Regions from separate parts of the Enterobacter sp. UNJFSC 003 genome, predicted to be linked through region 1. Evidence: predicted binding sites of a transcription regulator. Region 1 holds the regulator's gene; each other region holds the start of a gene.

Region 1 (7,563 bases):
GATTTGGTTGGCCCAAAACTGATTACGGATGGACTGGCCGTCTTCGAAAAAATGATGCCAGGCTACCTGAGCGTACTGGAATCGAACCTCACCGCGCGTGACCAGAAAGGCATTGTCGAAGAAGGGCATAAGATCAAAGGTGCCGCGGGTTCGGTTGGGCTTCGCCACCTGCAACAGCTGGGCCAACAGATTCAGTCACCGGATTTACCTGCCTGGGAAGATAACGTAGGTGATTGGGTCGAAGAGATGAAACAAGAGTGGCAGAACGATGTGGCGGTACTGAAAGCCTGGGTGGATGACAGAAAAAAATGACCCCGGCTAAACCGGGGTGCGCGAATACTGCGCCAACACCAGGGAAATCGTGGCTGCGCCTGATTTTTTGTGTTGTTTTCGCATGGACGCCGCCTGAATATTTAGGCCGCACGCAGTTAAGATAGCAAATCTTAAATGATTTGTTACAGGAATCAGTGAAATGTGTGAAGCATAGCGTTTTAATCAGAATTATTAATGTGCTTCAGCGAGTTGCAAAGAAGGATCGTGATGATGAAAAAAGTGGGTGTCGTTCTGAGCGGATGCGGTGTGTATGACGGCTCTGAGATACACGAAGCGGTATTAACACTGCTGGCACTGGCCCGACAGGGTGCGGAAGTCGTTTGCTTTGCGCCGGATAAAAACCAGGTGGATGTATTAAATCATCTTACCGGCGAACCCATGGCCGAAACCCGTAACGTGCTGATTGAAGCCGCGCGCATTGTCAGGGGGGATATCCATCCTCTGGTACAGGCTGATGCCTCAGAACTTGATGCGTTAATTGTGCCGGGCGGCTTTGGTGCGGCCAAAAATCTGAGCAACTTTGCTTCACAGGGCGCGGAATGCCAGGTTGATGCGGATCTCAAAGCGCTGTCTCTGGCAATGCATGCGGCGGGTAAGCCGCAGGGCTTTATCTGTATAGCGCCGGCGATGTTGCCCAAAATTTTTGATTTCCCACTGCGTCTCACCATTGGGACCGACATTGATACCGCAGAAGTCATCGAAGAGATGGGCGGCGAGCACGTACCGTGTCCGGTTGATGACATTGTGGTGGATGAGGACAACAAAATTGTCACCACGCCTGCGTATATGCTGGCGCAAAATATTGCCGAGGCCGCCACGGGTATTGAAAAGCTGGTGGACCGCGTGCTGGTTCTCAGTGAATGAGGCGTAAAGTCGGTGCAGGTGCGTGGGTAAAACGCATCCTGCTGCGCGTCGTGCTCGTGCTGGCCGTCTTCTGGGGCGGTGGAATCGCTTTATTCAGTATTCTGCCGGTGCCGTTTTCGGCCGTTATGGTCGAACGTCAGATTGGAGCATGGTTCATCGGCGATTTCGGCTATGTCGCACACTCCAATTGGGTGAGCGCGGATGAGATCTCGCCGTTCATGGGGTTGGCGGTGATCGCGGCAGAAGACCAGAAATTCCCGGAGCACTGGGGATTTGACGTGACAGCCATCGAGAAGGCACTTGCCCATAACGAGCGCCATGAAAATCGCGTGCGAGGGGCGTCGACGCTATCGCAGCAGACGGCAAAAAATCTGTTTTTATGGGATGGCCGAAGCTGGGTTCGAAAAGGGCTGGAAGCCGGATTGACGCTGGGGATGGAAACGGTCTGGAGCAAAAAACGCATTCTAACCGTTTATCTTAATATTGCGGAGTTTGGTGACGGCGTGTTTGGCGTCGAGGCTGCATCGCAGCGCTATTTTAATAAGCCCGCCAGCCGGCTGAGTATGTCCGAAGCCGCGCTGTTAGCTGCTGTACTCCCTAATCCGATCCGTTTTAAGGCCAATGCTCCCTCGGGCTACGTGCGAAGCCGTCAGGCGTGGATCATGCGCCAGATGCGTCAGTTGGGCGGAGAAGGTTTTATGCAGCGTAACAATCTGATGTAGGGCGGGTAAGCGCAGCGCCACCCGCCGACGTGGCGGACGTTAGTCTTCGTCAAACCCGGCATTAAACAGAGCAACCACCGCCGCCAGCGCTTCCTCTTCCTGAGGGCCGGTCGCTTCGACTTCAATTTGACGGCCTTTGGCTGAGTCCAGCATCAGCAGGGCTATCACGCTGTTGGCTTCCGCTTCGGTGCCTTCATCGTTACGCAGCAGGACTTCTGCATCGAAACCCTGCATCAGCTCAAACAGCTTCATCGCCGGGCGTGCATGCATGCCCAGCTTATTGGTGATCTCAACAGTCTGTTTTACGGTCATGTTTTACGTTTTTCCAGCGTGCGATGACGGGACTGAACGTTCTTGCCGCGTGAACGGAAATAGTCGGCCAGCTGTTCGGCAATATAAACCGAACGATGTTTACCGCCGGTACAGCCAATCGCCACCGTCAGATAGCTACGATTGTTTGTCTCCAGCATTGGTAACCATAGCTCAAGGTAGCTTCGCGTCTGGTAGATAAAATTGTGAACTTCTGTGTGCCTGTCGAGGAACGCCGCAACGGGTTTATCCAGACCGGTCATTGGACGCAGTTTAGGATCCCAGTGCGGGTTAGGCAGGAAGCGCACGTCGAAAACATAATCCGCATCGATAGGGATACCGTGCTTGAAGCCGAATGATTCAAACACCATTGTCAGCTCTCGCTCGCGTTTGCCCAGCAGTCGGGTACGCAGCATCTCCGCCAGCTCGTGAACGGACATCTCTGAGGTGTCGACAATCAGATCCGCGCGTGAACGCAGCGGCTCCAGCAAATCACTCTCTTCATCGATAGCGCTCTCCAGTGAAAGGTTCTTACTGGAAAGCGGGTGCAGACGACGGGTGTCACTGTAACGACGGATGAGCGTATTGCGGTCAGCGTCAAGGAACAGCAGCTGAGGCGAGAAGGTATCAGGCAGATTGCTCATCGCCTGCTCAAAGATTTCAGGTGATTCCGGCATGTTACGGACGTCGATGCTGACGGCCGCAGAAATCTGTCTTTCCGCAAGCGTCCGCGCCAGATCGGGCAACAACACCACCGGCAGGTTATCTACGCAGTAAAAACCCATATCTTCCAGTGCGCGCAGGGCGACGGATTTTCCCGACCCCGAACGACCACTGACGATCATCAGCACCATGTTCCGTTTCTCCTCAGGACAACAGATGTGAAGGCCATCTCCCGGTTATGCATCATCCTGAATGCCTTCTGCTTCAGTGATAATTTGATAAAGTTCTTCATCACTCTGGGCTGAACGCAGTCGACGGCAAATGGTTTTATCGGCAAGGCGTTTTGCCACCAGTGACAGCGTATGCAGATGGGTCTTCGTCTGGTCAGCAGGCACCAGCAGCGCGAAGAGGAGGTCGACCGGCTGGTTATCGATAGCATCGAAGGCGATAGGCGTTTCAAGCTGCACAAACACGCCGACGGCACGCAATGTGTCTTCTTCCAGTTTGCCATGCGGGATCGCGATGCCGTTGCCGATGCCGGTACTGCCCATTTTTTCACGGGTCAGAATGGCTTCGAATACGACCTGTGGCGGCAGGCCCAGCTGTTTTGCGGCCAGTTCACTGATGATCTCCAGCGCACGTTTCTTGCTCTGGCAGTGAACGCCACTGCGGGTACATTCCTGGTTAAGGACATTGCTCAGTTGAAGAGCGGAATCGTTGTTCATCATAATTTCACCTAAGCGCTAACTGTACAAATGGCCTGTTGTGTTTCACAACAGGCCTTCCTGCACCCGTTAACTGCCCGGACAATTAGTGTTGTTTCAGTTTGTCTTTATGTTTATTAAGCTGTCGCGCAAGCTTGTCAATCAAGCCGTCGATAGCCGCGTACATGTCTTGCCCTTCCGCACTAGCATGGAGTTCACCCCCGTTAACGTGCAGGGTTGCATCCGAGATATGAGTCACTTTCTCCACTTTCAACACAATATAGACCTGATTGATCCTTTCGAAATACTGCTCGAGTTTCGCGAATTTCGTGTTCAGGAAATCGCGTAAAGCCTCAGTAATCTCGACATTTTGTCCAGTGATGTTGAGCTGCATAGTGTCTTCCTTATCGGTTGTGTCAGACCAGCTGTTTACGCTGGTTGGACGGCGGAATGGATAAAGACTCTCGATACTTCGCAACGGTACGACGTGCCACCATAATACCCTGGTCGGACAACATGGTGGTTAACTTACTGTCGCTCAGTGGCTTCGCGGGGTTCTCCGCGGCGATCAACTTCTTCACCAGGGCACGGATTGCCGTGGATGAGGCTTCGCCGCCACCCTCAGTATTCACATGGCTGGAGAAGAAATACTTAAGCTCAAAAATACCGCGCGGACTGTGCAAATACTTTTGCGTCGTCACGCGAGAAATGGTGGATTCGTGCATCTCGACGGCCTGGGCGATGTCTGCCAGAACCATCGGCTTCATAAACTCTTCACCTTGCTCAAAGAAGGCCTGCTGCTGTTCGACAATACAGCGACTGACGCGGAGTAGCGTATCATTTCTGCTCTCAAGGCTTTTGATCAACCATCGCGCTTCCTGCAGATTGCTTCGAATATATTGATTGTCGGAGTCGTTACGCGCGCTGGTGCACATGGAGGCGTATTGCTGGTTGATTTGCAGGCGAGGAATACTGTCTGAGTTCAGTTCAACGACCCAACGGTCATTGTGCTTTCTGACCAGTACATCAGGGATGACATACTCGGGTTCGCTGGTCTGGATCGACTGACCAGGGCGCGGATCGAGCGACTGGATCAGGTTAACCGCTTCCTTCAGCACGTCTTCCTTCAGGCGCGTGACGCGCATCAGGGTGCGGAAATCATGGTTGGCCAACAGATCCAGATGATCGCTGATGATGAGACGGGCCTCATTGATCCACGGCGTTGCTTTGTCGAATTGCGAAAGTTGGATCAGCAGGCAGTCCCGCAGATCTTTCGCCGCCACGCCTACCGGATCGAAGCGCTGTATACGCTTTAAAACGGCTTCAATCTCTTCAAGTTCGATCTCTTCATCGCCGATGCTTTCCAGAATATCGTCCAGCGTGACGGTCAAATAGCCGGTGTCATCAACGGCATCGACAATGGACGTCGCAATGGCACGATCGGTATCGGAGAACGGGGTGAGCTCCACCTGCCACATGAGGTAATCCTGCAGTGACTGAGTGGTTTCACCCTGATAAACCGGTAGCTCATCGTCCTGGTAGTCTGCACGCGTTCCGGAAGGGGTTCCGGCGGTGTAGATTTCATCCCAGCTGGCATCCAGCGGAAGCTCGTCCGGCATCTCTTTTTGTTCGAGCGCATCAGCGGTGTCGAGCGTTTCAGTGTCCTGCGTTTGCTGAGTGTCTACCTCTTCATGAAGATCGGTTTGCTCCAACAGCGGATTGCTGTCCAGCGCTTGCTGGAGCTCCTGCTGGAGTTCTAAAGTGGACAGTTGCAACAGACGGATTGCCTGCTGTAACTGCGGCGTCATTGCCAATTGTTGGCTGAGCCTTAATTGCAAACCTTGCTTCATGTTCAGAGCATTTTTCTCCGGTTCGGCGTTACGTTACCTCTACCCTATCAGAGTCTGAAGTCTTCCCCAAGGTACACGCGCTTAACATGTTCATCTTCGAGGATTTGCTGCGGCGTACCGTGAGCGATCAGATGGCCCTGACTTACGATATAGGCACGTTCACATACGGCCAGCGTTTCACGGACGTTGTGGTCAGTGATCAACACGCCCAGCCCGCTGTCGCGCAGGTGCTCAATAATGCGTTTAATGTCGATAACGGAGATGGGATCAACGCCCGCAAAGGGTTCATCCAGAAGGATAAATTTCGGATTGGCCGCCAGCGCACGCGCAATTTCTACACGTCGACGTTCACCACCGGATAATGCCTGACCGAGGCTATCGCGAAGATGTTCAATGTGGAACTCTTCCATCAGCTCATTGGCGCGATCCTGACGCTGTTCGCTGGTCAGATCGTCACGAATTTGCAGAACCGCCATCAGGTTATCGAAAACGCTGAGTCGGCGGAAAATAGACGCTTCCTGAGGCAAATAGCCGATACCACGACGTGCGCGCGCATGCAGCGGGAGCAGGCTGATGTCTTCATCATCGATGATGATGTTGCCTGCGTCGCGCGACACAATGCCCACGACCATGTAGAAGGTGGTGGTTTTACCCGCACCGTTCGGGCCAAGCAGACCCACAATTTCGCCGGAGTTAACGGTCAGACTGACATCTTCTACGACACGGCGACCCTTGTAGGCTTTCGCGAGATTTTTTGCAGTTAATGTTGCCATAACGAATTAGTTACTCTTCTTCTGTGCCGGGGCCTGGCTTTTGCCTTTATCCTGCAGCTGCGAAGGAACAAGCACGGTGGTGACGCGTCTTCCTTTCTCGCTGGAGGCCTGCATTTTTTGCTCTTTCACCAGATAGGTGATCCGATCGCCGGTGATATTGCTGTCGAGCTGTTCCAGATACGCATTACCGGTCAGGATCACCAGATCCTTCGCCAGCTCATAGTGCATATGCGAGGCGCGACCTTTCACCGGTTTGCCGTTGTCCTGCATCTGATAGAACGTGGCAGGGTTGCCGTAGCCATCAATAATCTCTTTGCCCTGTTCGCCACCAGGGCGAGTGACGACCACTTTGTCGGCGTTAATTTTGATGGTGCCCTGGGTCATGACGACGTTGCCCGTGAAGGTGACGACGTTCCCCTGCATATCGAGAGACTGGGTATCAGACTCGATATGAATCGGCTGTTCAGTGTCTCCCGTCACAGCAAACGCGGGAAGACTGGTTGCCAGTATCGCACTGGCGATAATTACTTTAAGGCTGAGTTTGTTTGTTTTGAATTTCATAGGAGGTTCTAACCTTTTCAATCAGCTCGGCGTTTTTGCTGCGTAAGTTCCCGCGCATTCTCAGACCGCTGGAATTAAATGTTGTGCCATACAGGGTGACCAGATCCTGAGAGGTTACATCCTGAGTCACCAGGTTTATCTGGGCGTTATCCGTCGTGATTTTGCGCAGTTGCGAGTCAGGCGCCAGGGCGTTGACTTCAACGTGGCCATACAGATAAAGCATACGGTCATTCGTCAGTTTTGCCCGGTCTGACTTTATCGACCATGTTGGGACTTTGTTGGTATCGAACGTCGTCATTACCGGTTGGGTAAACCACGTAATACCGTCATCTGAAAAATATTCAACATGCTGGGCAATCAGGCGATAGTTCAACGCGCCTTCCGGGCTATAAACCACGGTGTCGCTGTGATCGCTTTTGTAGGTGGGATCGCTCGTGTTGACCACTTCCGTTTGCGTATCGTCGCGGTCGGCAAGGTTCACCCCAATCAATACCAGTACGGCAAGCGAAAGCAGAATGATAACCCAACGTCTGGTTTTACTCATATCGATTGCCCTTTGGCCTCATCAAGCTTGCCCTGCGCCAGCAGAAGCAGATCGCATACTTCACGTACGGCACCGCGGCCGCCGTTAATATGGGTAACATAATCAGCACGCGGGATCAGCAATGGATGCGCGTCCGCCACGGCGATGCTCAGACCCACCTCGGCCATCACCGGCCAGTCAATCAGATCGTCCCCGACATAGGCGACGTTTTCCGGTGCGATAGCCAGTTTTCCGAGCAAA
Region 2 (7,563 bases), on a different contig from region 1:
ATCCGGCCGGAGCGCTTGGGGCACGTCTGCTCAATAAGGTTCACCACCTGATGCGAACTGACGATGCCATTCCGCAGGTCAAACTCGATACCAGCGTCATGGACGCGATGCTGGAGCTCAGCCGCACCGGCCTGGGCCTGGTGGCGGTTTGCGACAGCGACGGCTTCGTGAAGGGCGTCTTTACCGACGGCGACCTGCGCCGCTGGCTGGTGGGCGGCGGCAAGCTGGAAGCGCGGGTTTTAGAAGCGATGACCCAGGGCGGGCTGACGCTGAACGCCGAGAGCCGCGCCATTGAGGCCAAAGAGGTATTGATGAAGCGTAAAATCACCGCCGCCCCGGTGGTGGATGAAAACGGCACCCTTTGCGGTGCCATCAACCTGCAGGATTTCTACCAGGCAGGCATTATTTAACCCTTCAAACCCAGACGCTTCGCCAGCCTGTGCAGGTTGGCGACGTCCATCTCTAGCGCCCGCGCACACGCCGCCCAGCTGCGGTTGTTATGCTCCAGCGCGCGGATAATCATTTGGCGCTGGAACGCTTCCGTCGCCTCGCGCAGGTTCTCATTCGCGATTTCATGCACAGCCGGAGTCATGGCCGGTGCGGTGTCCTCGTGCAGCGCAAAATGGCCCGCGTAGATCACCACGTCATCGCCTGAACGCGCTGCTCTCGCCAGCACCACTGCACGGTGGATCGCATGTTCCAGTTCACGCACGTTGCCCGGCCAGCCGTAGCTCAGCAGATGACTTCGCGCCCCCGGGCTGAGCACCACGCGGGACAACCCCATTCTAAGCCGACACTGCTCGCAGAAATAACCCGCCAGCAGCACCACGTCTTCCCCACGCTCACGCAGCGGCGGAACGGAAAGCGGGAACACGCTCAGGCGGTGGAACAGGTCGGCGCGGAAGTCCCCGGCCAGCACCGCTTCACGCAAATCACGGTTGGTCGCCGCCAGCACGCGCACGTCAACCCTCAGGCTGCGATCATCCCCTACGCGCTGAATGTCGCCGTACTGCAAAACGCGCAGCAGCTTGGCCTGCAGCGAGAGCGACAGTTCGCCAATTTCATCGAGGAACAGCGTGCCGTTATCGGCCATTTCGAACTTTCCGCTGCGGTTGCTGATCGCCCCGGTAAATGCCCCTTTGACGTGACCAAACAGCTCGCTTTCCGCCACGCTTTCCGGCAGCGCCGCGCAGTTGAGGTACACCAGCGGATTCACCGCGCGCGGCGAGGCTTCGTGAATAGATTTCGCCACCAGCTCTTTGCCGGTGCCCGTTTCCCCGAAGATCAGCACGTTCAAATCCGAGGCCGCCACGATATCGATCTCTTTTTTAAGCTGCTCCATGCCCGGAGACAGCCCAATCATCTCGGTGTGCGTCACCTGTTCAAATGCCGCCGGGCTACCGGGAAGAATGTTCTGGCTCTCCAGCTGTTCAATCAGCAGGGCGTTGTTGAGCGCACCGGCGGCCAGGGCAGCAATCAGCCGCAGCTCTTCGTCACTGAAGGTATCGAACTGATCCGGCGACATGCCGTCGAGGGTAAGTGCGCCAATCAAATTTTGCCCGGCAAACAGCGGCAAGCCAATGCAGGCGTGAACCTTCAGGCTCTCCTGTCCCGGGATCAGGCCGTCATAGGGATCCGGCAAATCGCTGTCCGCCGGAAACCGCACCACATCTCCCGCGCGGGCAATGGTCTCCAGGCGCGGATGACCTTCCAGCGTAAAACGACGCCCCAGTACGTCCTGCGCCAGCCCGTCGATCGCGAGCGGAATAAACTGTCGTCCTTCGTAGCGCAGCAGCGCGGACGCATCGCATTGCAGAACGTGGCGCAGCGTGGAGATCAGCCGCTGAAAACGATCCTGATGACCGATACCGGTCTGTAACTCAATGGCGATATTCGCCAGCACGTCCACGGAAAAGCTCATGTGTACCTCGCTGTCATTTTGACAACGTATATTGTCATATTGACATTAATTAAAATAGTCATAATGACTAACCAATAAGGGCTATGGAAATAAAAAACTATTAAAAACAATGCATTAAATAGTTGGCACGCAACTTGATATAGCTAAACCATCTTATTTGTAAACGCCGTATTATATTGAGGTTGCTATGTCTATTCTGGTTAAAAATAATATCCATTGGGTTGGCCAACGTGACTGGGAAGTCCGTGATTTCCACGGGACGGAATACAAAACGCTGCGCGGCAGCAGCTACAACAGCTATCTCATTCGTGAAGGTAAAAACGTGCTGATCGACACCGTCGATCACAAATTCAGCCGCGAGTTCGTGCAGAACCTGCGCAGCGAAATCGATCTGGATGCTATCGACTACATTATCATCAACCACGCGGAAGAAGACCACGCCGGGGCCCTGACCGAGCTGATGTCTTACATTCCGAATACCCCAATCTACTGCACCACCAACGCTATCGACTCCATCAACGGGCACCACCACCATCCGGAGTGGAATTTCCACACCGTGAAAACCGGCGACGCGCTGGATATCGGTAACGGCAAACAGCTGATCTTCGTTGAAACCCCGATGCTGCACTGGCCGGACAGCATGATGACCTACATGACCGGCGATGCGGTGCTGTTCAGCAACGACGCCTTCGGCCAGCACTACTGCGACGAACGCCTGTTCAATGACGAAGTGGATCAGGCCGAGCTGTTCGAGCAGTGCCAGCGCTACTACGCCAATATTCTCACCCCGTTCAGCCGTCTGGTGACGCCAAAAATCACCGAGATCCTCGGCTTCAACCTGCCGGTAGAGATGATCGCCACCTCTCACGGCGTGGTGTGGCGTGAGAATCCGACCCAGATCGTTGAGCTGTATCTGAAATGGGCGGCGGATTATCAGGAAGATCGCATCACGATTTTCTACGACACCATGTCCAACAACACCCGCATGATGGCTGACGCCATTGCCCAGGGCATCAACGAGGTGGATCCGAACGTGGCGGTGAAGATCTTCAACGTGGCGCGCAGCGACAAAAACGACGTCCTCACCAACGTCTTCCGCTCTAAGGGCGTGCTGGTGGGCACCTCCACCATGAACAACGTAATGATGCCGAAAATTGCGGGTCTTGTGGAGGAGATGACCGGGCTGCGTTTTCGTAACAAACGCGCCAGCGCCTTTGGCTCCCACGGCTGGAGCGGCGGTGCGGTTGACCGTCTCTCTACCCGCCTACAGGATGCCGGTTTTGAGATGTCCATGAGCCTGAAAGCCAAATGGCGTCCGGACGTGGATGCGCTGGAAATCTGCCGTCAGCACGGCCGTGATATCGCACGTCAGTGGGCGCTTGCTCCGCTGCCGGATGTGACCGCAAAATCCGCGGAACAGCCAACCGCCTGTGCCACCTCCCCGTCAGCCGATCTTGGCCCCCGCATGCAGTGCAGCGTCTGCCAGTGGATCTACGACCCAGAGCTGGGCGAGCCGCTGCAGGACGTGGCTCCGGGTACGCCGTGGGGTGACGTGCCGGACAACTTCCTCTGCCCGGAGTGCTCTCTCGGTAAAGACGTCTTTGACGAACTGGGTACGGAGGCAAAATGAACCACGGCATCGTCATCATCGGCTCGGGCTTTGCCGCCCGCCAGCTGGTGAAAAATATCCGCAAACAGGATGCTAACGTGCCGTTGACGGTGATCGCCGCCGACAGCATGGATGAGTACAACAAGCCTGATTTAAGCCACGTCATCAGCCAGAATCAGCGCGCTGAAGATCTCACCCGCCAGACGGCGGGCGAGTTCGCCGAGCAGTACAATCTGCGCCTGTTTCCGCACACCTGGGTCACCGATATCGACGCCGCCGCCCGCGTGGTGAAAGCGAATGAGAAAAGCTGGCAGTACGACAAGCTGGTGCTGGCGACGGGAGCCTCTGCGTTTGTGCCATCGGTTCAGGGCCGCGAGCTAATGGTCACGCTGAACAGCCAGCGGGAGTACCAGGCCTGCGAAACCCTGCTGCGCGACGCGCAGAGGGTGATGATTGTTGGCGGCGGTCTGATTGGCACCGAGCTGGCGATGGATTTCTGCCGCGCGGGCAAAGCCGTCACCCTGGTCGACCACGCGGCAAGTATTTTGTCGGCGCTGATGCCCGCAGAAGTCAGCAGTCGATTACAGCATCGACTGACCGATATGGGCGTGCACCTGCTGCTGAAATCTCAGCTACAAAGCCTGAGCAAAACGGAAAACGGCACACGCGCTACGCTCGACCGCCATCGTCATGTTGACGTGGACGTGGTGGTGGCTGCCACGGGGCTGCGCCCGGAAATCGCCCTGGCGCAGCGCGCCGGCGCGGAAGTAAACCGCGGCGTAAAGGTCGACAGTTATCTGCAAACCACGCAGCCGGATATTTATGCCCTGGGCGATTGCGCCGAAATCAACGGTCAGGTTCTGCCGTTCCTGCAGCCCATCCAGCTAAGCGCCCTGTATCTGGCGAAAAATCTGCTCGGCGATAGTGCAGCGCTGAAGTTACCGGCAATGCTGGTGAAGGTGAAAACGCCTGAATTACCGCTGCACCTGGCAGGCGAAACCCAGCGTCAGGATTTGAACTGGCAGATTACCATTGAACCGCAGGGCATGGTGGCGCGGGGGTCAGATACTGACGGTCAGGTACGCGCCTTTGTGGTCAGCGAAGACCGGATGAAGGAGGCGTTTGCCCTGCTGAAATCGCTGCCCGCTTAAACCTTATTCTTTTCCGCCCCTTACTTAACCTTAGGATGTTATTGTCCGCAGCCCCGATGTCCCGGGGCTTTTTTATATCCAACGCGTAAATACGGAACACCTGAAAAACATCAACCTGTTTTCCCTCCTGATATCGGTGCACTCTGCTAAGGTATTCATCAGCCGGAGATACCCCATGGCAACGTTCAGCAAAGAACTCCACTATCTTTCCCTGTACTTCAAACGCGCCCGTGAAGCGGAACCGGTTTTATTTCGCTGGCTTTACCTTAGCCCTGAGGCGCGGATCGAACGGCTGCGCGAATTGATGATGCCGGTGAGCAAGGCCAAGCGATAAACATTGCCCGTAAAAAACCGGAACACTTCATCTATTCTGGCCTTATTTATTCCGCAAAAAGACTTACACTCATACCCTCTTCTCTCGTGACGGGTATCCTGCCATGCGCCAGCTTCAGAAAGTCCGCCAGTATCAACGGCTTTATCAGCACTACGGCGCAGAGCCTAAACCCACCACCATTGCTGAAGTTGCCGAGGTGGCGCTGTGCAGTGAGCGACACGCGCGCACCCTACTGCGCCAGCTTGGGGACAGCGGATGGCTCAGCTGGAACGCGCAGCCGGGGCGCGGGCACCGTGCTACCCTGCACTGCATGGCAACCACCAGCGAACTTAGCGCGCCGCTGATGCGCGCGTGTCTGGAGAAAGGAGATTACCAGAGCGCTCTGCAGCTGGCCGACGGCGATCCGGCCAGCCTGCATCACATCATTGCTCCGTTTTTGGGTGGGAAATGGCTCAAGCATCAGCCCACGCTGCGCATTCCCTGGTATCGACCGCTAACGTCCCTGCAGCCAGCGCTTCAGCGTCGTCGCGCAGAGCAGCATATTATCTGTGCGGTACACGCGGGGCTGACGCGCTATGCCCCAGGCCACCCGCAGCCGGTGCCCGATTTAGCCCATCACTGGGACGTGAGCGACGACACGCGATGTTGGCGCTTTTACCTGCGCAGCGGCGCACACTGGCACAATGGGCAGGCCATCAGCGATGAAGATATCCTCAGCGCACTGCAGCAGGCGCTGGCCGATCCTGCGCGCAATGTCGGGCTAAAGCATGTTAGTCATGCCTCGCTTTCCGCCCCCTGGTGTCTGGAGATTAGGCTGAACGCGCCCGACGCGATGTTGGCGCACCGCTTTGCACACCACGCCTGTCGGCTGCCTCATCCACAGCAGCTGAACATTGGTGCCGGACCTTTCGCTATCGCCCATCACCATTCGCACTATTTGCGGCTGGAACGTCAGCCCTGGTACTTCGCCGCGCATCCGCTGCTGCACGCCATTGAGTTCTGGCGCACCCAAACCGAAGCGCAAAAACCCGCGTGGATCACCGTCGGAAAGGGGCACAACGCGCAGGAAGCGGCGAGTTCGACCAGCGGCGGATTCGCGTGGCTAATGATGAATGCCCATTTAGCTCAACCACTGGCCGCCTGGCTGCGTCAGGAAATTCAGGCGATCAACCACCATGTTGGTCACCGGGATGATGTCGATACCCGTACCGAAATACTGCCCGGCCTTACGGCACCCTCGTTTCCACATGCCGCAGAAGCGCCACTTCCTGCGGCACTTTCGCTTGTCTGCTATCACACGCCGGTGCTGTGCGACATTGCACGCACGCTGCAGGCTCGCTTGAAAAAACGCGGCTGCGAATTAACCGTATCCTTTAAAGATCGCGAAGCGTGGCACGCGACTGGCGCGCTGGTTGAGGCTGATTTATTGCTGGGTGACTATCTGTCGGGCGAGTTTCCGGTGTTCGCGCTGGCAGAGTGGTTCACCCACGAACCGGCGTGGGCGACTGCACTGGGCGAGTCTGTCTGGCAGAAAGAGAAGCAGAGGCTAATGGGATATGGCGAGAGCGAAGAGAGCCTAAATCGTCTTCTGCCCGCGTTCTTCGGCAATCTGCTCGAAAGCGGCGCGTGTACGCCGCTGTTTCACTACCGCTATCGCATTAACGCCATGGAAAACGTGCAGGGGATTGTTTTGACGGCTGCCGGCTGGCTCGACTTCACTCGCGCCTGGCTACCGCCCGCTCAGGAGCGCACGACCAGCGCGTCGTAGCCGCGCCAGCGATAGTTGACCATTGAGATCAGCCAGCAGGCGATAAACAGCCCAACCACCACGAATCCCGCGTTGCCCAGGTTGTCATTCACCGCGCCAATCAGGTCCCAGAGACCGCCGCTGAGTCCGAACTTATCCACCAGCAGCCCCAGTGCTTCCAGCCCGCCGATAAACAGCGCGACGACTACCGAGGTACCGGTGATGGTCATGTTGTAGTAGAGCTTGCGCTGCGGCTTGTTGAACGCCCAGCCGTACGCCCCAACCATCAGCAAATTGTCGAGGGTATCGACCAGCGCCATGCCGCTGGCGAAGAGAGCCGGGAAGATCATGATTGACCACACTGACATACCGTTTGACGCGCTGGCGGCAGAGATCCCCAGCACGCCAATTTCGGTGGCGGTATCAAAACCGAGGCCAAACAGGAAGCCGACCAGATACATCTGCCAGCTTTTATTGACCAGGCGGAAGGTCGCGCCAAACAGCCAGTTCATCACCCCGCCCTGAGCAGGCAGCGTAAGGTCATCCCGGGTGACCTTGCCGTTTTTCAGCGCCTGAAAATTGCGCCAGACACCGCGCAGAATCACCATATTGACCAGCGCCATCGCCAGCAGGAAGGTTGCGGAAACGGCGGTGCCAATCAGGCTGCCGGTTTCATGGAACCATGCCATGTTTTTCTGAAATGCCGTCGCCGTCGCGGCAATGGCAATAGAGGCCAGCACCACAATGGTAGAGTGCCCCAGCGAGAACCACGCCCCCACGCCGGACGGGCGTTTGCCCTGC
Region 3 (7,563 bases), on a different contig from region 1:
TGATGACAGCGTTAATCAGAACGTACGCGAGCGTAATCGCAGTGAAGGACTCCCACGCGTGGGCGGAGTAATCCAGCAGCTTACCTGCCTGCGCAGCCATATCGACCAGGCCGATGGTCGAGGCGATGGCCGAGTTTTTTACCAGGTTCATCATCTCTGAGGTCATCGGCGGGACGATCACGCGGTAGGCGTTTGGCAGTAGCACGTAGCGGTAGGCTTGCGGCAGCGTTAGGCCCATTGCCAGCGCGGCATTTTTTTGCCCGCGCGGCAGAGACTGAATGGCAGCACGCACCTGCTCGCAAACGCGCGCGGCGGTGAATAGCCCCAGACATAGCATGGAGGAAACAAAGAACTGAATGTTCGGATCCAGCTCCGCTTTAAACCACATGCCGATATTTTCCGGTAGCAGTTCCGGGATAACCAGATACCAGGTAAAGAACTGCACGATTAGCGGAACGTTACGGAACAGTTCCACATACAAAGTGCCGAGCGTTGAGAGAAAGCGGTTAGGGACGGTGCGCAGAATACCGAACAGCGAACCGACAAGAAACGCGATAATCCACGCCGTTATCGATAACGCTACGGTGACCTGAAAGCCGCTCCACAGCCAGCCAAGATAGGTGGTGTTGCCGAACGGGGCTTGTTGCAGAAAGATGCCCCAGTTCCAGTCAATTGACATAATAAACTCCAGAAAAAAAAGGGTAGCAGCGCTACCCTCGAAGATTGGTGAGAAGCTCATTTTTCGCGCTGAGTGGGGAACGACCACTCAACGTATAGTCTGTCCATGCTTCCCGACAATCGAGAGGGCAGGAGATCCCGCCCCTGTCGTTCTAATTAGTTAAGAGCTTTATCGTTTGGTGATTTGAACAGCGCTTTCATGTCATCAGACAGTTCAAAGTTCATGTTGAGGTTTTTTGGTGGAATTGGGTTCTTGAACCACTTGTCGAACCATTTTTCCGCTTCGCCGGACGTCTGCGTCTGAGCGATGGTGTCATCGATCAGTTTTTTGAAGTCAGCATCGTCTTTACGCAGCATACAGCCGTAAGCTTCTTTAGACTGGGCCGTCCCCACGATTTCCCAGTTGTCTGGTTTCTTCGCTTTCGCGCGTTCACCGGCCAGCAGGGCGTCATCCATCATAAACGCGACAGCACGGCCACTTTCCAGAGTACGGAAAGAGTCGCCATGGTCTTTCGCGCTGATGATGCGCATATCCATTTTCTTCTCGTCATTCAGCTTGTGCAGCAGCACTTCTGACGTGGTACCCGACGTCACAACAACCGCTTTGCCTTTCAGATCGGCAAAATCTTTGATATCGCCACCTTTCTTGGTCAGCAGGCGGGTGCCTACCACGAAGATGGTGTCGGAGAACGCGGCCTGTTTCTGACGCTCAAGGTTGTTGGTGGTGGATCCACACTCAAAATCGAAGGTGCCGTTTTGCAGCAGTGGAATACGGTTCTGTGAAGTGATAGGAATCAGCTTCACCGGCAGGTCAGGTTTGTTCAGCTTTTTCTTCACAGCTTCAACGATGGCGTTGGAGTAATCCTGCGAATAGCCCACGACTTTTTGCGTGTTGTCGTAGTAAGAGAACGGGACAGAAGATTCACGGTGGCCGACCACGATCACGCCATTTTTGGCAATCTTATCGAGAGTGCTTCCTGCTGCCGGAGCGTCTTCAGCGTGAACGACGCCTGCGGACATTCCCATAACCAGCATTGCTGTGGCCAGTTTACGTAATTGCATACCCAACTCCTTTCTTATCAGCGCCAGTGACGCATTGATACCCATTGTGATGTTGTTATATCTCGCGCTATGCGAGTGCAGTGTTATGCAAGCTTGTTAACATTTAGTCTGGCTTAATGTAAAGATTTTGCTGCGTTATTGTTTATTTTTGCGAAGCGCGCCGCACCATTCAGAGGCAATAATCTCTCGTTGCACCGTTTCGGTGCTGCTGATGATCTACGCTGGTGCGACAAGGTTGCACGTTAAGCCATACCGCGTTTGCGTGTTTAAACAAAGCAATAGGCGTGCCAAAAATGACCCTCTCTCAGAAAGAGAGAGGGTTAGGGTGATGGGGCGGTTATCTACGACGCTGACGAAGGCTCATTAGCAGCGCGCCAAATCCAAACAGGGCCGTCAGGATCCATAGTGGCCAGTTGCCGGTACGGGCGTATGGCGTCAGTCCGGTGGTCGGCGTAACTTTCGTGGTCAGCACTTCACGGGTGAACTGCGGGATCATGGCCTGAATTTCACCCTGCGGGCCAATCACTGCAGTAATGCCGTTATTGGTGCTACGCAGCAGCGGACGCGCCAGCTCAAGGGAACGCATACGCGCCATCTGGAAATGTTGCCACGGGCCAATCGATTTACCGAACCAGGCATCATTTGAGATAGTCAGCAGGAAGTCAGTATCCGGGCGGAAGTTATCGCGTACCTGCTCGCCGAGGATGATCTCATAGCAAATGGCCGCCGTCAGCGCAAAGCCTTGCGCATGCAGCTGTGGCTGTACGTAAGGACCACGGCTGAAAGAGGACATCGGCAGATCGAAGAACGGCGCCAGCGGTCGCAGAATCGATTCCAGCGGAACAAACTCGCCGAAGGGGACCAGATGATTCTTGTTATACCGATCGGTGGAGCTATAGCTGTATTCACTGCCTTTGCCGAGCGTAATGATGGTGTTGTACGTGTCGTATCGATTCTGCTGATTCAGACGCGCATCAACAATACCGGTAATCAGCGTGCTGCCGCGTGCGCGAAGCAGGTCATCCATCATGTTCAGGAAAGGCTGCTGATTGATTTCCAAATCCGGAATAGCAGACTCCGGCCAGATAATCAGCTGTGATTTGCCCATCACCTCTTCGGTGGCGTTAGCGTAGATTTTCAGCGTGTTCAGCAGCTCTTTCTCATCCCACTTCATTGCCTGCGGAATGTCGCCCTGTACCATCGAAACCTGCGTGGCGCGCTCAGGTACCAGGCTAAACCACTGGATATAACGCAGCGGGAAAGGCAGTGCAAACAACACCAGCGCCACAACAAGCGGTTTCCAGCTGCGGGTAACCAGCGCCAGCACCAGAAGGCCGCTGACAACCACCAACAAGAAGTTAATCGCCTCAACGCCCATGAGTGGCGCGAGTCCTTTCAGCGGGCCGTCAATTTGGCTATAGCCAAACTGCAGCCACGGGAAGCCGGTCAAGACCCAGCCGCGCAGAAACTCTGTGATCTGCCAGACAACCGGTGCCGCGATAGCGACGCGCAGCCAGGTCGTTTTTGGCCACAGGCGAGAAAGTATGCCTGCGAACAGACCGGTGTAAAGTGAGAGGTAGGCGGCGAGTAAAACTACGAGGAAGACGTTGACCGGGCCAGGCATGCCGCCGAACTGGGCGATGCTGACGTAAACCCAGTTAATGCCAGAGCCGAACAGCCCCAACCCCCAGAAGTAGCCAATTGCGGCGGCCTGAACGGGGCGGCGATTCAGCGTTAACCCCTGGAGCCCCATCAGCGAAAGGATGGCCGCAGGCCAGATGTCATAAGGAGAAAAAGCCAGCGTACCGCTGGCTCCGAGTAACAGCGCCAGCAGCAAACGGACGCGCTGGCGTTCAAGTAATGGGGCAAATGCCATTTACATTAATCTTCCAGTTTTGGTACCGGTGAATCGTCCGGCGTTCTGACATGAACCTGAATGATACGTCGACTGTCGGCCATCGCGACTTTGAATTGGTAACCGTCGATGTCAACGGTTTCTCCGCGTGCCGGAAGGTGCCCAAAGGCCTGCATGACCAGACCGCCAATGGTATCGACCTCTTCATCGCTGAAGTGGGTACCGAAGGCATCGTTGAAGTCCTCAATGGAGGCCAGCGCGCGCACGGTCCAGGTGTGACGACTCAACTGACGGAAGTCGATATCTTCTTCTTCGTCATACTCGTCTTCGATTTCACCGACGATCAGCTCAAGGATATCCTCGATTGTGACCAGACCGGACACACCACCAAATTCATCAATAACAATCGCCATGTGGTAGCGCTGAGAGCGGAACTCTTTCAGCATCCGGTCCACACGCTTGCTTTCCGGTACAACCACGGCCTGGCGTAACACTTTTTCCATGCTGAAGGCTTCGGCATCGCTGCGCATAAACGGCAGCAGATCTTTCGCCATCAAAATCCCTTCGATGTGATCTTTATCTTCGCTGATGACCGGGAAACGCGAGTGGGCTGATTCGATGATCACATCGAGGCACTCGTCCAGCGTCTGGTTACGTTTGAGGGTGATCATCTGCGAACGGGGGATCATGATGTCGCGGACGCGCTGGTCAGCGATGTCCATGACCCCTTCGAGCATTTCGCGCGTATCTTCGTCGATAAGGTCGTTTTGCCCGGAATCACGAATCAGCTCCAGCAGTTCGTCACGGTTTTTGGGCTCACCGTGGAAAAGCTGGTTCAGAATGAGGGAGAAAAATCCCTTTTTACTGGTTGTCGTGTCGCTACTGTGTGAATTGTCGTCGCTCATGGCGTTTGTTAAGGGTTCTCTTGTTAGTTCAACGTTTACCGCCGCGCGATATCCTTGCGCGGCGGCATGTTAGTCAGCGATTGTCTGACTATTCTTTCTCGGCAATGTACGGATCCTCATAGCCCAGAGCAAGCATTATCTCTGTCTCGAGGGACTCCATCTCTTCTGCTTCTTCATCTTCAATGTGATCGTAGCCCAGCAGATGCAGGCTGCCATGTACCACCATATGCGCCCAGTGGGCCTCAAGCGGCTTTTGCTGCTCTTTGGCTTCCTGTTCAACCACCTGACGGCAGATGATCAGATCGCCCAGCAGGGGCATCTCGATCCCTGGCGGGGCTTCAAAGGGGAAAGAGAGCACGTTGGTTGGCTTATCTTTCCCACGGTAGGTCAGGTTAAGCTCATGGCTTTCTGCTTCATCAACAAGGCGAATCGTGACTTCTGATTCTTCCTGAAACTGGGGGATGACCGCATCCAGCCATTTCTGAAACTGTGCCTCTTCTGGCATGCCGGAATTGTCTTCACAGGCCAGCTGTAAATCGAGGATCACCTGACTCATTTATGTTCTTGCTCCTGCGCTTCGCGCTTACGTTCTGCGGCCAGCTCGGCCTTACGTTTTTGATCCGCCTCTTCCCAGGCTTCATACGCGTTAACGATGCGGGCCACAACCGGGTGGCGCACGACGTCTTCGCTGTGGAAGAAGTTAAAGCTGATTTCGTCGACCTCGGCCAGCACTTCGACGGCATGGCGCAGGCCGGACTTGGTGCTGCGCGGCAGGTCAATCTGGGTAACGTCACCTGTGATTACCGCTTTTGAGTTAAAGCCGATACGCGTCAGGAACATCTTCATCTGTTCGATGGTGGTGTTCTGGCTCTCATCAAGAATGATAAAGGCATCGTTGAGCGTACGGCCGCGCATGTAGGCAAGTGGGGCGACTTCGATAACGTTACGCTCAATGAGCTTTTCAACCTTCTCAAAACCGAGCATCTCGAACAGCGCGTCATACAGCGGGCGTAGGTACGGGTCGACCTTCTGGCTCAAATCGCCAGGCAGGAAGCCCAGTTTTTCACCCGCTTCTACTGCAGGACGGGTCAGCAGAATACGACGAATATCCTGACGTTCCAGGGCATCCACCGCTGCGGCAACGGCGAGGTAGGTTTTACCCGTACCTGCTGGACCCACACCGAAGGTAATGTCGTGGTCGAGAATATTGGCAATGTACTGCGCCTGGTTTGGCGTACGCGGCTTAATCACACCGCGTTTGGTTTTGATGTTGATGGCTTTGCCATAGTCCGGCACGCTTTCCGCGCTTTGTTCAAGCACGCGCGCCTCTTTGATGGCGAGGTGGATCTGTTCCGGTTCAATATCCTGCGTTTCGCCACGCATTGGCGCGGTATCGACATATAGACTACGCAGAATATCAGCAGCCGCATTGACGCAGATAGGACGTCCGGTGAGTTTGAAATGGTTGTCGCGACGATTGATTTCGATACCCAGACGTCGCTCCAATTGTTTGATGTTGTCATCAAACGGCCCACACAGGCTCAGCAGGCGAGCGTTGTCTGCTGGCTCAAGGGTAATTTCACGCGTGTCTATATTCAAACCGTTCCTCTTTGAGTGTTTTGTAGGTCTGGCATCATAAAACTGTCATTACCGAAAGTATTCACGCCATAGAATAAAGGCGCAAGCATTGGTATGCATATTGGGGACGACGAGGAGAAATACAAGGCCTGCCGAAAAGGCAGGCCTGAAGGATTAAGGCTGATAGATGCCTACGCCAGAATCGTTGACTTTGCGGGTGCGGGAAATAACGGATTCCGGAGATTCAGCAATTCGCAGACCCATTTCATCCTCGGTGCGCACCAGCTTCGCGCGCAGGGAGTTGGTCAGCACTTCCTCAATCTCAACGTCCACAAATTTACCGATCAAATCCGGCGTGCCTTCAAAGTTCACCACGCGGTTATTCTCGGTACGGCCGGACAGTTCCATAATGCTCTTACGAGAGGTGCCTTCCACCAGAATACGCTGAACAGTACCGAGCATGCGACGGCTCCAGGCGTTTGCCTGCTGATTGATACGCTCCTGCAGGATATACAGACGCTGCTTCTTCTCTTCTTCAGGAACATCGTCAACCATGTCGGCCGCGGGAGTTCCTGGACGTGCTGAGAAGATGAAGCTGTAGCTGACGTCGAAATTGACCTCGCCGATAAGCTTCATGGTGCGCTCGAAGTCATCAGCGGTTTCGCCAGGGAAGCCGACGATGAAATCGGAGCTAATCTGGATATCCGGACGGGCTTCACGCAGCTTACGAATAGTGGATTTGTACTCCAGCACCGTATGCGGGCGGCCCATCAGGTTCAGCACGCGGTCAGAGCCGCACTGGATTGGCAGATGCAGGAAACTCACCAGCTCTGGCGTATCGCGATAAACCTCAATGATGTCGTCGGTAAACTCCATCGGGTGGCTGGTGGTAAAACGAATACGGTCGATACCGTCAATCGCGGCCACCAGACGCAGAAGTTCAGCAAAACTGCCGGTGCTGCCGTCGTAGTTCTCTCCGCGCCAGGCGTTAACGTTCTGGCCTAGCAGGTTCACTTCGCGTACGCCCTGTGCGGCAAGCTGCGCGATTTCAAACAGAATATCGTCTGCCGGGCGGCTGACTTCTTCACCGCGCGTGTAAGGAACCACGCAATACGTACAGTATTTGTTGCAGCCTTCCATAATGGAGACGAAAGCGCTCGGGCCATCAGCGCGCGGCTCTGGCAGACGGTCAAACTTTTCGATCTCCGGGAAGCTCACGTCAACGACCGGGCTACGGTTGCCACGAACCTGATTGATCATCTCCGGCAGGCGGTGCAGGGTCTGAGGACCAAAGACAATATCCACATAGGGGGCTCTCTGGCGGATCAGCTTGCCTTCCTGCGACGCGACGCAGCCACCCACGCCAATGATCAGGTCCGGATTTTTTCGTTTGAGAAGTTTCCAGCGACCCAACACGTGAAACACTTTTTCCTGCGCTTTTTCACGAATTGAACAGGTGTTAAGCAGCAGCACATCGGCTTCTTT

Evidence for each region. The regulator sigma-54, encoded in region 1, starts transcription at its own class of promoters, with help from an activator protein. The targets are predictions, from matches to a motif close to GTTGGCACANNTTTCGCTNT.
Region 2: norV (anaerobic nitric oxide reductase flavorubredoxin) is a predicted target of sigma-54. The motif match lies at 2,043-2,062, and genes of this name have one in related genera.
Region 3: V5P19_RS10165 (amino acid ABC transporter substrate-binding protein) is a predicted target of sigma-54. The motif match lies at 2,013-2,032, and genes of this name have one in related genera.

The regions. Positions count from the first base shown of each region.
Region 1 covers NZ_JBAKHK010000006.1:147,484-155,046, reverse strand. Annotated here, with positions in the region: gene arcB (aerobic respiration two-component sensor histidine kinase ArcB) at 1-312, shown strand, start outside; gene elbB (isoprenoid biosynthesis glyoxalase ElbB) at 544-1,197, shown strand; gene mtgA (monofunctional biosynthetic peptidoglycan transglycosylase) at 1,194-1,919, shown strand; gene npr (PTS phosphocarrier protein NPr) at 1,959-2,231, opposite strand; gene rapZ (RNase adapter RapZ) at 2,228-3,082, opposite strand; gene ptsN (PTS IIA-like nitrogen regulatory protein PtsN) at 3,128-3,619, opposite strand; gene hpf (ribosome hibernation promoting factor) at 3,702-3,989, opposite strand; gene rpoN (RNA polymerase factor sigma-54) at 4,012-5,445, opposite strand; gene lptB (LPS export ABC transporter ATP-binding protein) at 5,493-6,218, opposite strand; gene lptA (lipopolysaccharide ABC transporter substrate-binding protein LptA) at 6,225-6,779, opposite strand; gene lptC (LPS export ABC transporter periplasmic protein LptC) at 6,748-7,323, opposite strand; gene kdsC (3-deoxy-manno-octulosonate-8-phosphatase KdsC) at 7,320-7,563, opposite strand, start outside.
Region 2 covers NZ_JBAKHK010000010.1:89,521-97,083, reverse strand. Annotated here, with positions in the region: gene gutQ (arabinose-5-phosphate isomerase GutQ) at 1-410, shown strand, start outside; gene norR (nitric oxide reductase transcriptional regulator NorR) at 407-1,921, opposite strand; gene norV (anaerobic nitric oxide reductase flavorubredoxin) at 2,109-3,551, shown strand; gene norW (NADH:flavorubredoxin reductase NorW) at 3,548-4,681, shown strand; gene V5P19_RS18910 (hypothetical protein) at 4,857-5,015, shown strand; gene V5P19_RS18905 (SgrR family transcriptional regulator) at 5,119-6,783, shown strand; gene V5P19_RS18900 (HoxN/HupN/NixA family nickel/cobalt transporter) at 6,756-7,563, opposite strand, start outside.
Region 3 covers NZ_JBAKHK010000003.1:2,229-9,791, reverse strand. Annotated here, with positions in the region: gene gltJ (glutamate/aspartate ABC transporter permease GltJ) at 1-679, opposite strand, end outside; gene V5P19_RS10165 (amino acid ABC transporter substrate-binding protein) at 835-1,740, opposite strand; gene lnt (apolipoprotein N-acyltransferase) at 2,078-3,616, opposite strand; gene corC (CNNM family magnesium/cobalt transport protein CorC) at 3,622-4,500, opposite strand; gene ybeY (rRNA maturation RNase YbeY) at 4,589-5,056, opposite strand; gene V5P19_RS10145 (PhoH family protein) at 5,053-6,099, opposite strand; gene miaB (tRNA (N6-isopentenyl adenosine(37)-C2)-methylthiotransferase MiaB) at 6,253-7,563, opposite strand, start outside.